One region of the Metabacillus sp. RB-C-LZQ-3-1 genome, then DNA from elsewhere that is predicted to be linked to it. Evidence: riboswitches for the same ligand, from Rfam matches in the RefSeq annotation. Region 1 holds a riboswitch; each other region holds the start of a gene.
The links. Region 1 has a riboswitch for S-adenosylmethionine ahead of AC4GZ8_RS02115 (5-methyltetrahydropteroyltriglutamate--homocysteine S-methyltransferase). Riboswitches for the same ligand answer to the same signal wherever they lie in the genome.

Region 1 (5,360 bases):
GTATTGAACAAGGGCAGGGATTTGTTCAGATGGGGAAAAGCAAAAACAATTTAAACTATAAACGAAATGTATATGAGGATTCGGCCATTATGATTCCTGCAGGTACATGGCATAATCTCACAAATACAGGTAATTCTCCGTTAAAACTTTACTCTATCTATGCTCCGCCTAACCATCCATTTGGTACTGTTCATGCTACCAAAGAAGAGGCATTAGCCGAAGAAAACAACAGACAGATATTTGATAATCGTTTTTGTGAATAAAAGAAAGTGTGCTCACTTGCGTTTCTTCTTATAAAGAACCGCTTTTTTCTTTTTAGTGTCTTTTTGTAAAAAGGATTAGTGTTTTTTATCTTGCCATAGCTATAACAATTCCTTCATACTAAAGTCAATAGAAAGATAGAAAGAGGTGCAGGATCGTGTCTGTCGTTAGAAATAAGGCAACTAAAAATAAAAAACGTAAAAAAGAAATAACCTTCATCCAAATTCTTCGGCCCGCCTCTTTTATCATCATTGGTTTGCTCATTGTCCATATTTACTATTTATCGACAATTGATCAATTGCTTCCACAAATAATGAAAATATATATGGAACTTATTCATTTTGTCCAATCAATCCCAACATCGATTTTACTGATCATCGGGTATACACTGTTTATTTTTTATATGGGTTATATCGTAGGGAAAAAGACGAAATCATAAAAAGGAGATTACATATGCTGTGGCTATTATTATGTATTATTGGTTTGTTAGGAGGAATGCTTGGAAGCCTTGTGGGACTTGGCGGCGGAATTATCATTGTTCCGGCTTTATTATATATCGGAAATTATACAAGCCTTTTACCTCCAATAACACCACAGTTTGCGGTTGGAACTTCCATTATCATTTTAATTGTGACAGGTCTTTCTTCAACAATTGCGTACATGAGGCAAAAAGCGGTCTATTTTAAAGCAGGGTTGATCTTTTTTATTGGCAGTGGGCCTGGAGCTTATGTAGGAGCTCTTGTAAATAAAGCAATCGAACTGAATCTTTTTTACATATGCTTTGGTCTATTTATCATCCTCATTTCTATTCTGTTAAGTATTCAAAAATATTTGGAGCCTAAATCAAAGCAACTAGGTTCTGTACAAAATTTTGAAGATGAACATGATGTCCATCATGCATTATATTTTCACCCTATTTTAGCGGTTGTGATCGCTTTTTTTGTTGGGATATTGTCTGGTTTATTTGGAATAGGAGGAGGTTCCCTTATGGTACCAGCAATGCTGCTATTTTTCCGATTCCCAGCTTCAGTTGCAGTAGCTACTTCAATGTTTATGGTGTTTTTATCATCGATTATTGGTTCGATTGCACATATTCAACTTGGTAATGTCGAGTGGCCATGGGTATTGGGATTGGCACCAGGAGCTTGGATTGGTGCTAAGCTTGGGGCTTATGTCAATCGTCGACTCAAAGATGGAACAATTATTTTGATCTTAAGATTGATTTTAGTTGTGGTAGGGATCCGGTTGATTTTTCAAGGGGTATAAATATTGTAAGTTTTTAAATTCCTTTAGGGCTTATCCTTAAAGGATTTTTTAATATCAATACAAAACATCACAAAAATAGATAAATACTATTAAGAACGGACAGACTATAAAATAATAATTTACATATGAAAATGAAAAACCTCAGTTAAAGCTTTAGTAGGAGGGAAAAAAGTGAAGGTAGGTTTAATCGGTTTAGGTAAGATGGGTTTAAATATTAGTAAAAATTTAATTGACCACGGCCATGAAGTTGTTGCGTTTGATATTAATGAACAAGCCGTTGATGAGATTAAACAATATGGAGCTCAAGGTACATCTAATTTAGAAGAACTAGTACAATCACTTGATAGCCCTAGAATTGTATGGTTCATGGTCCCACATAATGTTGTTGATCAGGTTATTAATGACTTGAAACCACTGCTCTCAAGCGGGGATATCGTCATTGAAGCGGGAAATTCCCATTATAAAGAGTCAATGCGTCGATATGATGAGTTTAAAGAAGTAGGTGTTAGCTACCTGGATTGTGGGACGTCAGGCGGAATGGAAGGCGCTCGAAATGGAGCAAACTATATGATCGGCGGGGACAAGGATGCCTGGGAAATTGTTGAACCAATCTTCCGTGACACCGCAGTTGAAAAAGGATATTTATATACAGGAAAATCAGGTAGCGGCCATTTCTTAAAAATGGTTCACAATGGTATTGAATACGGTATGATGGCAGCGATTGGGGAAGGATTCGAGGTCCTTGAAAAAAGTCAATTTGATTATGACTATGAGAAAGTCGCAAGAGTATGGAGTAATGGCTCTGTCATTCGATCATGGTTAATGGAACTAACCGAAAATGCATTCTCGAAAGATGCTAAATTAGATGAAATAAAAGGGGTTATGCACTCTTCCGGTGAAGGAAAATGGACTGTAGAGGAGGCCCTCGATCTTCAAACAGCAACACCTGTTATTGCACTATCATTAATGATGAGATATCGCTCTCTGGAAGCAGATACGTTTACTGGTAAGGTGGTTGCAGCATTAAGGAATGAGTTTGGCGGACATGCAGTGGAAAAAAAGAAGTAATAAAAATGAGAAACATTCAAATCCCGGTATACCAACGTAATGGTATACCTTTTTTTAATACTTTGCATTTACCCTATGGTCATACTTCTCCCTTATACGTTTTATATCTTCTCTTGGCGGGAGGCCGAACATACGGGAATATTCACGGCTGAACTGTGATGGACTTTCGTAACCTACTCGAAATGCGACATCAGCAGCATCTTTTGACTCGGATAATAATAGGCGTCTTGCTTCCTGTAGTCTTAGTTGCTATTGGAATTGAATCGGTCTCATAGCAGTGATCTCTTTAAAGTGCCTATGTAACGAAGAAACACTCATATTTGCTAATTCGGCAAGTTCCTCAATTCGAAGAGAGCGGTCAAAGTTATTCATGATATGGTTAATAATGTCTCTGATACGAGAGGTTTCGCTTCCTAATAAATGGTTGATGATTTATAAAAGTGGTTGGACGGAAAAATATTAGTATGGAAAAATTAACCTCAAATGTTTGACAATTTACTTTTATAAGGTGTATAGTGATTATATTAACTTAATAGTTTGATAATTTCTTATCAAGAGAGGTGGAGGGACTGGCCCTTTGAAGCCTCGGCAGCGGACTTTTATAAGGTACTGTGCCAATTCCAGTAGCATTTTGCTAGAGATAAGAAGAGATAGGTATATTGTTGTTGGTGATCCCCTCTTCTTATTTTAGAAGAGGGGTTTTTGATTTTTTTTGAGGGATGTTATTCTCTACAGTTAAATCGATAGGGTGTTAATCTATCTTTTTTTCCTAGTTTACATAGATGGATAGGTTAACGATATACATAAGAAGGTTATGCTGTAGGTATTAATTTCAACTATATTTTAAGGGAGAGAGATTTATTATGACAAAAACATTAGTAAAAGCTCCATTTAGAGCAGACCATGTAGGAAGTTTATTACGTCCAGAGAGAATTCATAGGGCAAGAAAGGAATTTCATGAGGGGATTCTTTCTGCTCAACAATTACACGATATTGAAACAGAGGAAATCAAAAAAGTAGTAGACAAGCAAATCGAAGTAGGATTAAAAGCAGTTACGGATGGTGAGTTTCGACGCAGATTTTGGCATACAGACTTTTTAGAGCATCTATATGGTGTCGAGGGCTATGTGCCAAGCCATGGATTTAAATTTAATGGTGAAGAAACGGAAAGATACGATGTTCGTGTTATTGGGAAAATTTCATTTAACCCGGATCATCCACATATTAAGGAGTTTATTGAATTTAAAGAAATCGTAGGGGACCGTGCAGTTGCAAAACAAACAATTCCTAGTCCAAATCAGTTATTTAATGCCGGTATCCGTAATCTGGACATTTATCCAGACATTGAAGATTACACAAATGATGTCATTCAAACATACCGTGATGCAATTAAAGCATTTTATGATGCCGGCTGTCGTTACTTACAGTTAGACGATGTGTACATTGCTGGTCTGAATGCACCTGAAATTCCATTCAATGATAGCGGCTATTCACGTGAAGAATTAATTGATTTAGCATTACGTGTTGTAAATGGAGTTTTAGAAGATAAACCAGAAGATCTCGTTATCACAACTCATCTTTGCCGTGGTAATTACCGTTCAACCTGGGCATTTGAAGGCAGCTACGCTAAAATCGCTCCAACATTATTTGCCAAGGAAAAGGTAAACGGATTTTTCTTAGAATATGATGATGATCGTTCAGGAGATTTCAAGCCTTTAGAACACATCCCAAATGGAGGACCTCAAGTCGTTCTTGGTGTTTTCACATCGAAATATGGTAAGTTAGAGGATAAAGAAAACATTAAAGCTCGTGTAGAAGAAGCAACAAAATATGTACCATTAGAGCAATTATGTATTAGTCCACAATGTGGCTTTGCTTCTACTCATCATGGAAATATCCTAACAGAAGAAGAGCAATGGGAAAAGTTAAAGTATATCGTAGATATTTCCAAAGAGATTTGGGGATAATAAAGAAAGCGAACATCACCACTCGATGTTCGCTTTCTTTATTATGATTCAATTTTATAGTAATATTAAAAGCTATTTAGAACTTACATATAATCATAAACAGAATCTTCAAAATAGAGCCAGTGATAATATTCAATTTGTGCATCTGACATTTCTGAAATTTGTTTTTCACTGAATTTTTGTTTGTCTAATAAATTTTTCACTTTTGAATCTCTGGCTACTTTGCTCATTTTAAATCCTCCTTATGTATGAAAACCAAGAATAAATCTATTGTTGTAAACGCTTTCTTTAACTTCTTGATTTTATTATATATCTCAAATTGAGATAAAACAAATATCAATTTGATATGATTTTTCGAAAACTAATATAGAATTGTTATTTATCGTTAAAGACAACTGTGGATATATTAAAAAAACTTGTCTTTCGGTAAAAAATAATGGCGATTTTATGGTCATATAAAAAATCGCCTTTGGCTTTTTACCAAGGCGAATTTTGATAAATTCTCTCCAATTAATAAAACAATCATTTCATCCCATAAAGTCCATATTTAATAAGATCATTAATGATTTCAGCCATTTCCTTTGGTGATTTATCCATTCCATTGTTAAGCCATGTCTTGGTTGCATAAATGCTCCCGCTTATAATGAATGTGCTTAAATACTCAGAGAGATCGTCACTCATATGTTTATCAGTTTTAAAGTTTTTCATAAAGAAATCCTGGGCAAAAATCATTACTTTCTTTTGAAATGTCGTGTCTATATTTTCGTTGAGGAGAGTTTGGCATACTTCATGCTTAGA
Region 2 (5,360 bases), on a different contig from region 1:
TGCATAGTTACCGTTGATAATAACAGCATCACCTTCATTGTTTTCAAAAGCACTTGCAAGCATTTCTGGTGCAACACTATCATCAATTTCAAGATTTTTTTCGTTTTCTACAATATCATCTTTTGTAGCATTGATTTTTTCGATATCAGGATTTAATTTAATTAGCCCTTTTTCTTCAAGTAGTGCTAATACACGTCCCATTTCAGCAACGTTATTACTCATGATAATTTTCGCACCTTCAGGGAGATCCTCAAGAGCTTTATATTCTTTAGAGTAAATACCGAATGGTTCAATATGGATTGCTCCAACATTTTCTAATTCAAAGCCATTTTCCTTGATTGCATTTTCTAAATAAGGTACATGCTGGAAGTAGTTTGCATCAAGATCACCCTCTGCAAGTGCAGGATTAATTAATGGATAATCAGAGAACTCTTCAATCTCTAACTCAATACCTTTTTCTTCTAACAATGGTTTTGCTTCTTCTAAGATTTCAGCATGTGGAACTGTTGTAGCCCCGACTTTTAGAACTTTGGTTTCCTGTTCAGTGTTACCCTCGGTTGTTTCTTGAGTTGCATTATCTTCACCGCCACCACAAGCAACTAATAGGACAGCAAAAATCGTAAATACAATGGATAATAAGGATTTTTTCATTGTGTTTTCCTCCTAACGTTTATCTATAGCCTTGACTAATATATCTCCAATAAATTGGATAATAAATACAATAATTAAGATAAAGATTGTCGCAACAATCGTAACTTCAAAGTTATTACGTTGGAATCCTTCACGATAAGCGAGGTCACCTAATCCGCCGGCTCCAACAACTCCTGCCATTGCCGTATACCCTACCAACGCAATAGCCGTAACAGTGATACCAGATACTAACGCTGGAAGGGATTCTGGTAAAAGGACCTTCCACATAATAGTAGATGTTTTTGCCCCCATAGACTTGGCTGCTTCAATGACTCCTTTATCCACTTCCCTTAAAGCCAGTTCTACCATTCTCGCATAGAAAGGAGCTGCCCCAATGATTAATGCTGGAAGAGCGGCATTTGCACCAAGGATTGAACCAACAACAATTTTTGTGAAAGGTAAAAGTAAAATAACTAAAATAATAAATGGGATTGAACGGAAAATATTAACGATTCCAGATAGAATCGTATTAAAAACACTGTTACCCCATATATTACCCTTTGATGTTAAAAATAAAAGAAGCCCTAGAATAATTCCGATGAAAAAGGTCGCGATAACAGAAATACCTGTCATATAAGTTGTTTCATATGTTGCTTCCCATACCTTTTCCCACTTCACGTTTGGAAGAAACTGTTCAAGCATTTGCCAGCACCTCCACTTCAACTTGTTGCTCTTTAATAAATGCTACAGTACGGTTGATTTCTTCTTCGTCTCCATCTACATGTAAAAATAATGACCCATATGATCCATTTTGGGTTTGTGAAATTTTCCCTTGAAGAATATTTACTTCGATTTCAAAGTTTCTAATAATATTAGTAATTAACGGTCTTTCTGCTCCCTCACCAACAAAAGTGAGCTGCAGTATTTTTCCTGAATCATATGACTTTAATAAGTGCTCGACTGCTTCTTTCGTCTCATCAGGTTCTGATATCTGTTTAACAAAGGTTCTTGTAATTGGTTTTTGTGGGTTTTTGAAAACATCTAAAACATTACCTTGTTCCACAACCTCGCCATTTTCCATAACTGCAACTCGATGACAAATCTTACGGATGACATGCATTTCGTGGGTAATAAGAACTATAGTTAAGCCCAGACGCTTATTAATATCAACTAGTAAGTCTAAGATAGAATCCGTCGTTTGAGGATCCAAAGCAGACGTAGCTTCATCACATAATAAAACTTTTGGGTTATTTGCTAAAGCTCTTGCAATTCCTACACGTTGCTTCTGCCCTCCACTTAATTGTGACGGATAAGCATTTTCACGTCCCTCTAAACCAACAAGCTTTATTAACTCATCTACACGCTTCAATCGTTCAGCTTTTTTCACACCAGCAATTTCTAGCGGAAATGCAATATTTTCTCGGACAGTTCTTGACCATAATAAATTAAAATGCTGAAATATCATACTAATTTCTAAACGTGCTTTTCGAAGATTGGCACCTGAAATCGAATCGATTCTGCTTTCAGCTACTTTTACTTCACCACTCGTCGGCTTCTCCAGCCCATTTAATAAACGTATTAATGAACTTTTACCCGCACCGCTATATCCGATAATTCCGAAGATTTCACCCTTCTCAATGTTTAGATTCACATTATTAACTGCTTTAACTTGGCCTGATTTTGTTTCATATATTTTATTAACATTTGATAATGTTATCATCTTGTCACCTTCTTTCTTAATTACTTAAAATTTAGGTTAAGTATTTGAAAAACTTATGAGAAAAACTTTGCTTATCACCAAGTCCTCTTGGCGAATCCCATCGTTTTTCTTATACTATCATTCATATATTTTCATAATTCTGATAGTATTAAAAAACCTTTCTACCAAATGAGCAGAAAGGCGCGAAAGAATCCTTTCTCTCATCTCTCAAAGCATCTGCTTTGCGTGAATTGGCACCATTTCAACAATGTTGATGGTTGCCGGGCTTCGTCGGGCACTTCCCTCCACCTCTCTTGATAAGAGTTTCATCTATTATATTAAGTCATTCAGTATAGGTCGAATTTTAAATACGAGTGTGATTGTATCATGTGTTGAAAATTGGTGTCAATTAAAAATAAGTTATTATAAAATTTGAAAAATTCAGCTTTATAACAAGTTTTTTATAAAAACAAACAAATTCTAAGCAAAAAAAATAGGATGACACAAATTTTATCATCCTATTAGTTAAATTCACATATTTACTTGTTCAAAGCTTCTTATGCCTGTGGTTTTATCAATTGCTTGTTCAAGATCCTCAATTAGATCATCAATATGTTCAATTCCAACAGATAATCGAATCAGATCTTCTGTAACTCCTGATTTTTTCAAATCCTCATCACTTAACTGCTGATGTGTTGTACTTGCCGGATGAATAATTAAACTTTTTGCATCCCCCACATTTGCCACATGTGACCACAATTCTACTGAATTTATTAATGAAGCCCCTGCTTTTCTGCCACCTTTAATACCAAAAACGATGATAGACCCTGCGCCTTTTGGAAGATATTTTGCAGCCAACTCTCTTCCAGGATGGTTCTGGTTTTCAGGATATAAAACCCATTCAACAGCTGGGTGATTATCTAGATATTCGACCATTTTTCTTGCGTTTGATACATGCTCTTTCATTCGAACATGGAGAGTTTCTAGACCTAGAGTAAATTGAAATGCATTATATGGACTAATAGCAGGTCCCATATCTCTCAACAACTGAACTCTCGCCTTAACGATGAACGCTTGGGCACCTAATGCTTCAGCATATACTATATCATGATAGCTTGGATCTGGTGTTATAAATCCAGGAAACTTAGAGTTATTCCAATCAAACTTCCCTCCATCTACTATTACACCACCTAGTGTTGTCCCATTACCTAACAACCATTTTGTGGCGGAATGGACAACAATATCAGCTCCGTGTTCAATTGGCTTACAAAGGTAAGGTGTGGCAAACGTGTTATCAACAATTAACGGAATCCCTGCTTCATGAGCAATCTCTGCTACAGCTTCGATATCAAGTACATCTAAGCTTGGATTTCCGATCGTCTCAGCAAAAATTGCTTTCGTTCTTGGAGTAATGGCAGCTCGAAAATTTTCTGGGTTTTTGGGATCTACAAAAGTTGTTTTAATTCCATATTTAGGTAAAGTTGCAGCAAATAAATTATATGTTCCACCATATAAAGTTGAGGCCGATACAATTTCATCACCGGTACCTGCGAGATTTAACACCGACAATGTAATCGCTGCCATTCCACTTGCTACGGCTAAACTGCCAACTCCTCCCTCAAGCTGGGCGATTCTTTCCTCAAAAACAGTTGCAGTAGGATTATGTATTCTTGTGTAAATATAACCAGGCTCTTTCAATCCAAATAAGTTAGCCGCATGTTCAGTATTATCAAAAACATAAGCGTTAGATTGATAAATTGGTACAGACCTTGCACCTGTCATTTCATCTTTTTTAAGTCCACCGTGAATTGTTAATGTTTCTTGCCGATATTGCTTGTCACTCATCTTTGTTCCTCCCCTATAGTACAGCTCTGAATTGTCTACAAGTAGGTGTAAACACATGATGAAGGATTCTTTTTTTTAGACTAATTTCATTGTAATCGGTTAAACTCTATTACGACAAGCCTTCTATCAATAAGTTTTTTAAATTAATTTAAAGAGTGCTTCAATCTTTAGAAAATCACGATATGACCCTTTTATTGAAATACTTCCAAGTGAAATTAATTGCTTTAAGCTAATTTTATTTTGTACCATATCCTCTAAATCCTGCTCTTCTCCCTCAATAAGAAAATCTACCTTTGTTGGAGGAACAGCTAACAAACTTGACCCATTTGAAGATAGTTCAAGATAATAGCTTGACTTATGTTTAGCCCTAATTTCAACTACTAGAACTCTATTTATTAAGATTGGTTTTATAAATTCTGCTTTATTTATGCCAGTGATAAAATCAGAAATTAACATAAAAAAATCCTCCCGCTATCAATAAGTTACTTACTAACTTCATTGATTATCGGAAGAATCCTTTAAATAAAACTCGACAGTTTCTGCCCTTGCTTAGAGAATTTCACTATTTCCCAAGAAATATGTCAGTTTATCTATTATATTGTTTTAAAAGGTCGTAAAGATGTCCTACCGACTGAAACGCATATACCCTTTCCCTTATTTTCCCGTCTTCAAAAATAAGCAAACATGGTACACTTTCTATTCCTAATTCTTTCGCATCTTCTGGATAATAATTCAAATTTAAGGAAAAAATATCCAGATTTGGCAGTAACTCATCTACAACAGTCAGCATTTTTTTAGCTACCTGACAAGTACCGCACATTGGGGTAAATAAGTATATTACTTTAATACCTTTATTCGGTATCATTAGCTCTTTTTCTTTCCACTCAATCATAACTCTAATTTTTTTGCACCCTTCTAAAGAAATTTAGCATTTACATCTATATTAGCACTAAGTAAAACTGATGCAACATGATGATCAGGTGCTGTTGCAACCTCACGGTAAGCCCGGTCAATATAGAGGTGGGATGCCTCTGGAAATTCTCGTTTGAATTGTTTGCGTAACCGGTCACCAGCATCATCAGAATCAACTAAAATATACACATCTTTTAGAAATAGCTCATCAATTAATTCATCCATTTTCGTCAAGCTAATGGTACCATTTGTACAGATGATTTCAATTGGTTCA
Region 3 (5,360 bases), on a different contig from region 1:
GAAAATTAACTATTGTTTCTAATGGTGAAAAAATAACGAATTTGTTTTTAACAACAGAAAAATTTGATTCTTTTCGGTCAGGAAAAACTTGTCTCTTTGATCATGAAAAGCGATGTAATGTATTACAGAATGCGATCAGACAATTACATGAGTACTTTCATGAAGGGAGAAAAGAATTTGATTTACCATTGGAGCTTATTGGAACAGACTTTCAAAAAAGGATCTGGGATAAACTAAGAGATATTCCTTTTGGGAAGGTTTGCAGCTACCAAGATATAGCGATTGGTATCGGTCAAAAAAATGCCGTTCGAGCAATTGGACAAGCAAATAAAGCAAATAAACTTCCTATTTTGATTCCATGTCACCGAGTCATTGGTAAAAACAAAAAGTTAACGGGATATGCTGGGACAAAAACCGAGTTAAAAGCTATTTTGCTAACTCATGAAAAGGTATTATTTCAAGAGTAACTCATGACTTGTCACATTATTGACTTCGTAACATATTATGTCATTAAGAGAAAAAAGTTGCGTAAGGTAAAGAAAGGGGCAAGTCATATGTTTTGGCCAAACAAACGTTATCAAAAAGTGTATTTTTATTCTATTCTGTTGTCAAAGCTACACGTCTTAACAGAGCAAGAAAAAAGCAATCTTCTTCAAAAAAATCCCGAAAACTGATTGTAAGATAATCAAAAAGAACAAAGTGGCACGAGACAGGAGTGAACACTTTGTTCTTTTTATCTTATTTTAGAATTGTTAGGACTTCGCAACAAACTTTCACTTACTAGTTACTTTTGGAATAATGTTGAAATACTTTTCGTATAATCACCAGTTAAAATACCTTTTTCAGTAATAATCCCAGCAATTAATTCATTCGGTGTGACGTCGAATGCTGGATTAAATACTTTTACACCTTCTGGGGCTACTTGAACTCCATGAATATGCGTAATTTCTTCTGAGTGACGTTCTTCAATTGGTATTTGATTTCCGTCTGTAATGGCTATGTCGAACGTTGATAATGGTGCTGCTACATAGAACGGAATGTTAAAGGCTTTTGCGAGTAGTGCAAGATTAAAGGTTCCAATTTTATTTGCTGTATCACCATTAGCAGCAATTCGATCAGCACCAACGATCATTGCAGAGATGTTCTTTGATTTAATAGTGTGTGCCGCCATATTATCCGTAATTAATGTGACATCAACACCTGCTTGCATCAGCTCCCATGTGGTGAGGCGAGCTCCTTGAAGAACAGGTCTGGTTTCACATGCAAATACACTTAAATGTATATTCTTTTCCTTTGCAAGATAAAAAGGTGCGAGAGCTGTTCCATATTTAGCGGTTGCAATAGAACCTGCATTACAAATCGTCATAATTCGATCTCCATCTTTAAAAACAGATAGAGCATGTTCACCAATTGATTGGCATACTTGTTCATCTTCAGCTTCAATTGCTTTTGCCTCGCTTAGGAGTGTTGCCTTTGCCTTATCAATATCTGTTACTTCTTTAACACTATTCATCAATCGATCTAATGCCCAAAAAAGGTTTACAGCTGTTGGTCTTGAACTAGCTAGATAATTACGATGTTTTTCTAGATTACGAAGAAAACCTTCATAAGTATGTGAAGAATCAAGCTTAGCTGCTAATGCTAAACCATATGCTGCAGTAATGCCGATTGCAGGAGCTCCTCTAACCTTTAAAGACTGAATAGCTTCCCAAACATCTTCAACTGTTTTTAGTTCGAGGTATTCAGTAACCTTAGGGATTTTTTGTTGATTTAATAATGAAATATACTCACCCTTCCAAAGAACAGAACGAGGTATAACGAAATTTTGTGCAGTCATTTTTATAAAAACTCCTTTAGTTTGCTATTTCATTAGTTGACTTGTACGGCGGTTTGTTTAACATATTCTTTAAATTGCTTTGGAGATGTAATCGATTTTCGGTTTTTGATTAATTCACTTCCTAAAGAGAGAGCAACCTGCTTTGTTGCAATTCTTCTTTCACGTGGTTCGATTGTATCTAAGTCAGCAACATGTGCTAATCCGATTGTACGACGAATAATTTCGCAACCGGCAAATCCAACGGCTTCTTCAAATATTTCAGTTAAAACATATTCTAAATAGCCATCTACTTTGGTGAAAATTTCAAGGGCATCTTTGTTCCATGCTAGAGAAAATTCTGCCACAAATACATTCCACGTTGTTTCAATATGGTTATAAATGACTTCTTGATTCTCTGGATCACGAGCTAGTGCATTAAAGAGAAGGTTAGCAAATACTTGCCCCACATCAAAACCAATAGGCCCAAAATAAGCAAACTCTGGATCAATAACTTTTGTTTCGTTTTCATCGGCAAAAATACTACCCGTATGTAGGTCACCATGAACGAGTGCTTCAGCCTTTGTTAGAAAAAGCTGCTTTAACTTTGCTACTTCTAATTTTAAGGCTTGATCTTCCCAAAGCTTTTCCACATCTTGTTGAAGTTCTGTCTCATATTCATTTGTTTCATGATCAAAGAAGGGATCTGTAAAGACAAGGTCTTCTGTTATTTTACATAGGTCAGGGTTAATGAATTGTTTGACCAAAGCTTTTTTATAATGTTGATTTACCCCATAATCAGATGTATAGAATAATGTTTTAGCTAAAAATTCTCCAATATGTTGAGATAAAAGTGGTAAGTCCTTACCTTCTATCAAAGCAGCTCGAGCGATTTGTAAGTGTGACAGATCTTCCATAATGGTGATGGCAAGGGATTCATCTGAATAAAACACTTTTGGTACATATTGTGGAACAAATTCTGCTTGCTTAAGAAGAGCATTTGTCTCGATTCTTGAACGATCTAACGTTAATGGCCAGCTTTCACCAACAACCTTTGCATACGGTAAAGCCTGTTTAATGATGATGCTTTCACCATTTTCATTATGTGTCACTTTAAAAACTAGGTTTAAATTCCCGTCCCCTATTTCATTACAAGTTAATTGACTGTTCTCATCAAAAAGCTGCAGCTTTTTTGCTAAAGCGATTGCTCCGTTTTCATTTAATGGTTCATAAGCTGAAGATTTTTTATTTGCGCACATTTGAATGACCTCCAAGTAATATTATGATTGGAGGCTTTTCTAAAATAAGAAAAGCCTCTTTCCAGATTGAAAGAGGCTTGAAGTCATAGCTTCGCACCTCTCATCTTTCAGAAAGTTTCCTTTCTGGTGGAATTAGCACCGTGCCCTACTGGTCATAGACCAGATTTATTTCATAACGGTTGAAATACGGTCGGTTGCTGCGGCGTCATTGGGCCAAGTCCCTCTGCCAACTCTTGATAAGAGATTATTTTTAAAAATAATAGATTTTTTTATTTTATTTAGGTTTTAATGCTTTCCTAGAAAAATATAACGCTTGATTAGCATATTATCAATGTTCCTAAGATTTTGTCAATAGAAAATCTATAGAATTGCCTAAATATTTGTGAATTTATTTGTGTGATCAAAATGTATTTAATTTAAGGGTAGTAGTAAAAAACCAATGTTTTGACTATAAGAAATTGAAGGTAAAGAACACCTTCTATTCCTGCTTCTCCTATACTTGTCGCCTAATACTAAGCTAAGCGCCTTCGCCATTTTCTAATAATATTCAGGAAGACGATCATCAAAGATTGGAATTTGACTGCGAACTTGCTTAACTAACTCAATATCCAATTCAGTTGATATCATGCCTGGATTTTCATCTGCCTCAGCTAGGATATTTCCCCAAGGGTCAATGATAATGGAATGTCCCGCAAATTCATTATTAGGATCAGTGCCTGCTCTATTGCATGCCACAACATAGCATTGGTTTTCTATCGCTCTTGAGAGTAGAAGTGTTTTCCAATGATGTAGACGGGGCATTGGCCATTCTGCTACAACAAATAACACTTCTGCACCTTGGGTTGTATGAGTACGAATCCACTCTGGGAAACGAATATCATAGCAAATAACACCCGCACTTTTTATTCCGCCAAGTTCAAATAGTCCTTTTTCACTTCCTGCTGTTAAGTAATGATGCTCGTCCATCAGTTTGAATAAATGAAGTTTGCTATATTCGTGGATAACTTGACCAGTATTGTCGACAATAAACATTGTATTTGTGACGTGACCTTCATTTTTTTTAGCAATGGAACCGCCAACGATGTGAACAGAATATTTTTGTGCAAGGCCGCTTAAAAACATTTTTGTTTTCTCACCATTTTGATCAGAAATTTCATCTAATCGTGTCAGATCATATCCTGTTGTCCATAGTTCTGGCAGAACGATCGTCGTTGATTTTTCCCGGTTTACAGCTAAGGCAATCTTCTCTTCAACTTGTTGGTAATTTAAGTCCGGATCACCGAATTTGATATCTAATTGAATACACGTAATGATAGGTTTCATTTGGTTCACACCTTCATTTTTAAAATTTTTTACTTTACAAGTTGTTACTAACAATATATGATTTGTGACTAGAATTTCAAGAATTTTTTGAGAAGGTGTCGAAAATGAAAATATTTGAACAATCGGAATTATTAAATACATTACCGAAGCAGTTTTTTGCGAGCCTTGTTGCAAAAGTGAATAACATAATTGAGCAAGGTCACGATGTCATTAATTTAGGTCAAGGGAATCCCGATCAGCCAACACCGGGACATATTGTTGAAGCAATGGAAAAAGCAGTAAAAAATCCAAACTATCATAAATATTCACCGTTTCGTGGCCAATCATTTTTGAAGGAAGCGGTCGCTACATTTTATAAAAGAGAATATGGAGTTAATATTGACCCACAGTCAGAAGTAGCCATTCTCTTTGGAGGAAAAGCAGGTCTAGTAGAAGTTCCGCAATGTTTGTTGAATCCAGGAGATGTTGTGCTTGTACCAGATCCTGGTTATCCTGATTATTGGTCTGGAGTGGAATTAGCTCGTGCAAAAATGGAACTCATGCCATTATTAGAGGAAAATCAATTTTTACCAGATTACGGAAGCCTGCAAAAAGAAGTGATCGATAAAGCGAAATTGATGTTTATTAATTATCCGAATAATCCTACTGGGGCAACGGCAACCGAAGAGTTTTTTGAAGAGACTGTTCAGTTTGCAGAAAAACACGATATTTGTGTTGTTCATGATTTCGCGTATGGCGCGATTGGATTTGACGGAAAAAGGCCGGTGAGCTTCTTGGAGACGAATGGAGCAAAAGATGTCGGAATTGAAATTTACACATTTTCAAAAACCTATAATATGGCAGGTTGGAGAATTGGGTTTGCTGTCGGTAATCCGTCTGTAATAGAGGCACTTAATTTGTTACAGGATCATATGTATGTGAGTGTATTTAGCGCAATCCAAGAAGCAGCTGCACATGCACTTTTA
Region 4 (5,360 bases), on a different contig from region 1:
TAAGTATATTTTTATTTTACACTATTCACTAACTGATCAATAGTAACTTCTCTATAAAAACTTTTATTTTTTGTGAACTCATTTATTTTTTTATCAGATAATGGAAACGAAATAAAATAATGTCGTCATTTTTGTATTTTTTATGTTTTACATTAGGTCATTAAAGCTGTGAGTGTTTTTTCTACTGCTGATAACACATAAGGTTTTTCTCTTCAACAAAAAATGCGGGATCTAAAGATTCCGCATTTTTCGTTAAATAATATTTATCCTTTATTTACAAGTAATTTTTCTCTCGATTGCTTTGCCGCTTCTACCATCACCTTTAGCGCTTCAACCGTTTCATCAATTCCTCGGGTTTTTAAGCCACAATCCGGGTTAATCCAGAATAATTTCGGATCTAATACTTGAAGTGCACGATCAATATTTTTTATTAATTCCTCAACCTGTGGTACGCGAGGACTGTGAATATCATACACACCAAGCCCGATACCTTTGTTATATGTAGTTTCCTCAAAGGCTTGAATTAATTCCCCATGACTCCTTGAAGTTTCAATAGAAATGACATCAGCATCAAGTGCTTTAATTGCATCAATAATATCTTTGAAATTTGAATAACACATATGTGTATGAATTTGTGTATCATTTTGAACTGAGGATGTGGCAAGCTTAAATGCATATACTGCTGCATTAAGATAACTTTCCCAGTTTTCTTGCTTTAATGGCAGCCCTTCTCTAATCGCTGGCTCATCAACTTGGATCATTCGAATCCCATTCTCCTCGAGACTTTCAACCTCTTTTCTAAGCGCCAGTGCAATTTGATTTGCCACATCATAGCGTGATATATCATCCCGGACAAATGACCAATTTAGAATCGTAATAGGTCCTGTTAACATTCCTTTAACGGGTTTTGATGTTAATGACTGGGCATAGACAGTTTCTTTAACAGTCATGGATTGCTTTAAATCTACATCACCGTAGATAAGCGGGGGTTTCACACATCGTGAGCCATATGATTGCACCCATCCAAATTTTGTAAATTGAAACCCAGCTAGCTTTTCACCAAAGTATTCCACCATATCTGTTCGTTCGAATTCTCCATGGACAAAAACATCTAAGTCCAGTTCTTCCTGAATTTCGATCCATTTTTTAATCTCTGCTTTAATGTATTCCTCATATTCCACATCGGTTAACTCACCTTTCCGCCACTTTAGACGATGGTTTCTTACTTCTTTTGTCTGCGGGAAGCTACCAATTGTTGTCGTTGGAAGGAGGGGTAATCGAAAAGTCTTTTTTTGAATCTCCTGACGAACAGAAAAATCAGCTTTCCGCTCCGCTTTATATAAATGAATATTTCTTGTAGCATCCTGAACTTCTGCGTTGTTTCGAAATGTTGATTTGTTTAATGCTTGAATAGCTGATGTGCTTGAGTCGATCTCTTTTTGTACAGTTTCAATTCCATGATTCATTCCTTTTGTCAGTAGAACAACTTCATTTATTTTTTCATCAGCAAAAGATAATGCATTTTTCAGAACTTTATCTAGTGTTTCTTCATTAGTTACTGTGACTGGAACATGTAACAAACTTGATGATGGTTGTAAGATTAAACGATCCCTTGAAACAAACTCCGATAATTCTGTAATGAGTGAAATCTTTTCTTCAAGATTGCATCTCCATATGTTACGTCCATTGATCACTCCTGCTGCTAACACCTTATCTGAAGGAAAACCATATTGGTTTATTGCAGAGAGATGATATCCTCCATCATGAACGAAATCTAGCCCAATCCCCTGAACTGGCAGAGAGCATACCTCTTTAAAATAATCAATTCGGTCAAAATATGTTTGCAAAATCACCTTTACATTTGGTGCTGCTTCATGTAACTGTTGATAGACTTCTTGGAATAGTTCAACTTCAACGTCCGTAATAGTTGTAGATAAAATCGGTTCATCGATTTGAACCCACCTTACACCTTCTGATTGTAATTGCTGTAAAATGTCAGCATAAATTGTGACAAATTTTTTGACCAATAAATGAAATTCAGACTTCTTATATCCTTTTGAAAGCTTTACAAAGGTAACAGGACCTAAGATTACTGGTTTTCCTTCTATTTCAAGCTTTTGTTTTGCTTCTTTATAATATTGGAGAGGACGGTTTTCAACAAGTTGAGGTTCGACATCATATAATTCCGGAACAATGTAATGATAATTTGTGTTAAACCATTTTGTCATTTCACAAGCAACCGCATCTTTATTCCCTCTTGCCATATCAAAATATGTCTCGATTGAAACAGGTCCGCCATGATAATCAAAACGCTTTGGTACTAGACCAAACATAACTGCTGTATCAAGTACATGATCATATAAACTAAAATCACCAACTGGAATTAGATCAATTCCTTGTTCTTTTTGCTTCTTAAGATGTTGAAGTCGGATCTCTTCCATTTGCTTTAAAAATTTGTCTTGATCAAGATTGCCTGCCCAATATTGTTCAAGCACTTTTTTCCATTCGCGTTTTTCCCCAATACGTGGATAGCCTAAGTTTGAACTTTTTATTTGTGTCATTATCTTCCTACACTCCTCTAATCTTTATTTTTTGTCCCAAACTAAAAAATCTCTCTTTTCAAATTAGAAAAGAGAGATTCATACGCATAGCTAACTAGAGTTGAGACATTCTGGCTTTCTCAACACGTATTCCTCACTCCTCCCTATACATCCGTAGGTACAAGCGCATATAACAGGCAGGTCTCCTGACTTAGGTTCATTGCTTCTTATCCCTTCCCATTCCATTTTGAAATAGTGGTAATTGATAAGTTGCTCCTCATTACAGTGGCGGGACCGTGCCGGATTTTCACCGGGCTTCCCTTTTAAGCTATGATCGAATCACACAGCACCTGATACATTTGATATGTAATTTTTAAGATGATGTTCTAAAAGCAAAAAAGACCTCTCTTTATCATAAATAGAGAGGTCTTCATCTTGAAATCCCCTCTTATCTGTCAAAGCAATAACTTTGCAGGAATTAGCACCTTTTCAACAAATTATCGTTGAATGGTTGCCGGGCTTCATCGGGCCAGTCCCTCCACCTCTCTGAATAAGAGTTTTTAGATAATTATTTATGTTTTGAATTTAATAGTCATCTTAGCATGAGAAATGAAAACTGTCAAAAAGAATTTTTAAAGTAGGGTGTTTTCGTAGGATAATGTGGCAAAGAAAGATGATAGATTACTAAATTTATTAAACAAAGAAATCTAAGAATTACAGTTGTTTAAATGCAAAAAACCTGCTAGATCATTGATCTAACAGGTGAACGATTATAATTCTCCTACCGAAGAGGGACGTACCTTTGCTTTATCTGCTGCACTCGCATTCTTGTTTGCATCTTCTCTATTTTCAGCCATTTCTTCTACCGTTTTTACTTTTAACCGAGCTGCTCCTGTATAATTCTTTGTAGGTATCCGAGGTTGAGTATTTAGACGTTTTTTTGCTTCCAAGATCGCTTTTGAATATTGAGGCAACCATTTTTCCTGCGCAACTAACATTTCATCAGTCATTTGCCATATTTCTTTCGGATTACATACTGCACCAACTAGCGGATCCATCATCATCGCTTGACGTAAAAGCAGATCATCTCCCTTAACAGCAGCTTCTACCGCTAAACGCTGGACGGAAATGCTTACATTACAAACAGCAGCACATCCAAGAGGAAGATCTCCTACATGCGGCATATTTATTCCGTTTCGATCGACATACCCTGGTGCTTCAATAATCGCATCATCAGGAAGGTTAGAAATAATTCCATTATTCACAACATTAAAATGCCCGCGATAAACTCTTCCTGTTTCAAGACCTTCGATAATATATGAACCATGCTCTTCACTTCGGTTTTCCTGTTTATATGTAAGTGCAGGCTCCTTCATCCAATTCGGAAAATCTGATTCAAACCAATTCCTTCCCTCTGTGCAGACACGTAAATATCCACCTGTTTCCCCGTTTATCCATGAACCTAAATCAATCCATTCATTTATCTCATCTGGGCGTTTACGATACCAAGGGACATATTCACTTAAGTGTCCATTAGATTCAGTAGAGTAATAGCCAAATCTCTTTAGCATGTCAATTCTCACTTTTTCTGTTTTACTAAACTCAGGATGTTGTTCAAAAGCCTCCAGTATCTGACCTGTTAGATCCTCTCCCTTATGTTTCACACTAATATACCAAGTCTGATGATTGATACCAGCGCAAATAATATCAATTTCCTCTTTTTTATATCCTAAAGCTTCTGCAATTTGCCGATGTCCTCCTTGAACTCCATGACAAAGTCCGATTGTCCGAACACCACCATATGTATTGCAGGCCCAGGTTATCATAGCCATTGGATTGGCATAATTTAATAATAGACAATCTTTCTCTGCTACTTCTCTAATATCCTTACAAATCTCTAACATCTCTGCAATGCCACGTTGACCATACATAATTCCACCGGCACACAATGTATCTCCAACACACTGATCAATTCCATACTTTAGAGGTATGTCGACATCTTGCCGAAATGCCTCGAGTCCTCCGATTCTTACTACTGAAAAGATATATCTAGATCCTCTTAATGCTTCCCTGCGATTTGTAGTTGAGTGAATATTAATTTCCAATCCATTTTCATCAATATCTCTTTGACATAACTCTGTAACCATTTTAAGATTTGAGGCATTAATATCTGTAAATGATACTTCAATTTCTTGAAACTCAGGAACAGTTAACAAATCCCTTAAAAGTCCTCTAGTAAAACCAATACTTCCTGCCCCGATAAAAGAAATTTTAAATGACATGTATGATTACTCCCCCTTGCATCATTCTTAAAATCATTTTATCAACAGTTAATTGATTACGTTTGCAAGATTATAACTTTCTTCTAAAATTAGGTGTCAAAAATCCTAACTTATTTAAAAATCACCACCTGAACTAATCAAATAAAAAACAGGACAATTTATCAGATTATCCTGTTTTTAGCCATTAAATTTTTCTATCGATTTTTTCACTAATTTTCTGTATCCATTAGGAGTTTGGCCAGTGTATTTTTTAAATAACATACTAAAATATTGACGACTATTAACACCAATATATTGTGATATCTCGATCACTGGTATCTCTGTTTCTTTTAATAGCATTTTAGCTTTTTGGATTCTTAACTTAGTTAAATAATCCATAATGGTACAATTCATTTGCTGTTTAAATATACGATGTAGATATCCTGAATGTAAGCTAACCGCTAGGGCCACATCTTTCACTTGAATATCCCGATCATAATTTTGATGAAGATAATCAACTGCTTTTTTCACATATATATTAAATTGCAGATGTTGTTTG

Region 2: another riboswitch for S-adenosylmethionine. It lies ahead of AC4GZ8_RS24600 (methionine ABC transporter ATP-binding protein); the one in region 1 lies ahead of AC4GZ8_RS02115 (5-methyltetrahydropteroyltriglutamate--homocysteine S-methyltransferase).
Region 3: another riboswitch for S-adenosylmethionine. It lies ahead of mtnK (S-methyl-5-thioribose kinase); the one in region 1 lies ahead of AC4GZ8_RS02115 (5-methyltetrahydropteroyltriglutamate--homocysteine S-methyltransferase).
Region 4: another riboswitch for S-adenosylmethionine. It lies ahead of metE (5-methyltetrahydropteroyltriglutamate--homocysteine S-methyltransferase); the one in region 1 lies ahead of AC4GZ8_RS02115 (5-methyltetrahydropteroyltriglutamate--homocysteine S-methyltransferase).

The regions. Positions count from the first base shown of each region.
Region 1 covers NZ_JBZFLI010000001.1:379,283-384,642, forward strand. The annotation lists gene AC4GZ8_RS02090 (cupin domain-containing protein) at 1-263, shown strand, start outside; gene AC4GZ8_RS02095 (hypothetical protein) at 419-700, shown strand; gene AC4GZ8_RS02100 (sulfite exporter TauE/SafE family protein) at 715-1,527, shown strand; gene gnd (phosphogluconate dehydrogenase (NAD(+)-dependent, decarboxylating)) at 1,699-2,595, shown strand; partial or broken gene AC4GZ8_RS02110 (helix-turn-helix domain-containing protein) at 2,650-3,009, opposite strand; SAM riboswitch class I at 3,141-3,242, shown strand; gene AC4GZ8_RS02115 (5-methyltetrahydropteroyltriglutamate--homocysteine S-methyltransferase) at 3,459-4,562, shown strand; gene AC4GZ8_RS02120 (BH0509 family protein) at 4,646-4,792, opposite strand; gene AC4GZ8_RS02125 (TetR/AcrR family transcriptional regulator) at 5,085-5,360, opposite strand, start outside.
Region 2 covers NZ_JBZFLI010000029.1:245-5,604, forward strand. The annotation lists gene AC4GZ8_RS24590 (MetQ/NlpA family ABC transporter substrate-binding protein) at 1-651, opposite strand, end outside; gene AC4GZ8_RS24595 (methionine ABC transporter permease) at 664-1,332, opposite strand; gene AC4GZ8_RS24600 (methionine ABC transporter ATP-binding protein) at 1,325-2,350, opposite strand; SAM riboswitch class I at 2,548-2,653, opposite strand; gene AC4GZ8_RS24605 (O-acetylhomoserine aminocarboxypropyltransferase/cysteine synthase family protein) at 2,861-4,174, opposite strand; gene AC4GZ8_RS24610 (SCP2 sterol-binding domain-containing protein) at 4,313-4,630, opposite strand; gene AC4GZ8_RS24615 (thioredoxin family protein) at 4,761-5,066, opposite strand; gene AC4GZ8_RS24620 (toprim domain-containing protein) at 5,090-5,360, opposite strand, start outside.
Region 3 covers NZ_JBZFLI010000006.1:163,411-168,770, forward strand. The annotation lists gene AC4GZ8_RS11850 (methylated-DNA--[protein]-cysteine S-methyltransferase) at 1-467, shown strand, start outside; gene mtnA (S-methyl-5-thioribose-1-phosphate isomerase) at 785-1,837, opposite strand; gene mtnK (S-methyl-5-thioribose kinase) at 1,870-3,072, opposite strand; SAM riboswitch class I at 3,170-3,315, opposite strand; gene AC4GZ8_RS11865 (carbon-nitrogen family hydrolase) at 3,610-4,536, opposite strand; gene AC4GZ8_RS11870 (pyridoxal phosphate-dependent aminotransferase) at 4,500-5,360, shown strand, end outside.
Region 4 covers NZ_JBZFLI010000002.1:142,612-147,971, reverse strand. The annotation lists gene metE (5-methyltetrahydropteroyltriglutamate--homocysteine S-methyltransferase) at 264-2,561, opposite strand; cobalamin riboswitch at 2,720-2,909, opposite strand; SAM riboswitch class I at 2,986-3,097, opposite strand; gene AC4GZ8_RS04090 (alpha-glucosidase/alpha-galactosidase) at 3,311-4,822, opposite strand; gene AC4GZ8_RS04085 (AraC family transcriptional regulator) at 5,000-5,360, opposite strand, start outside.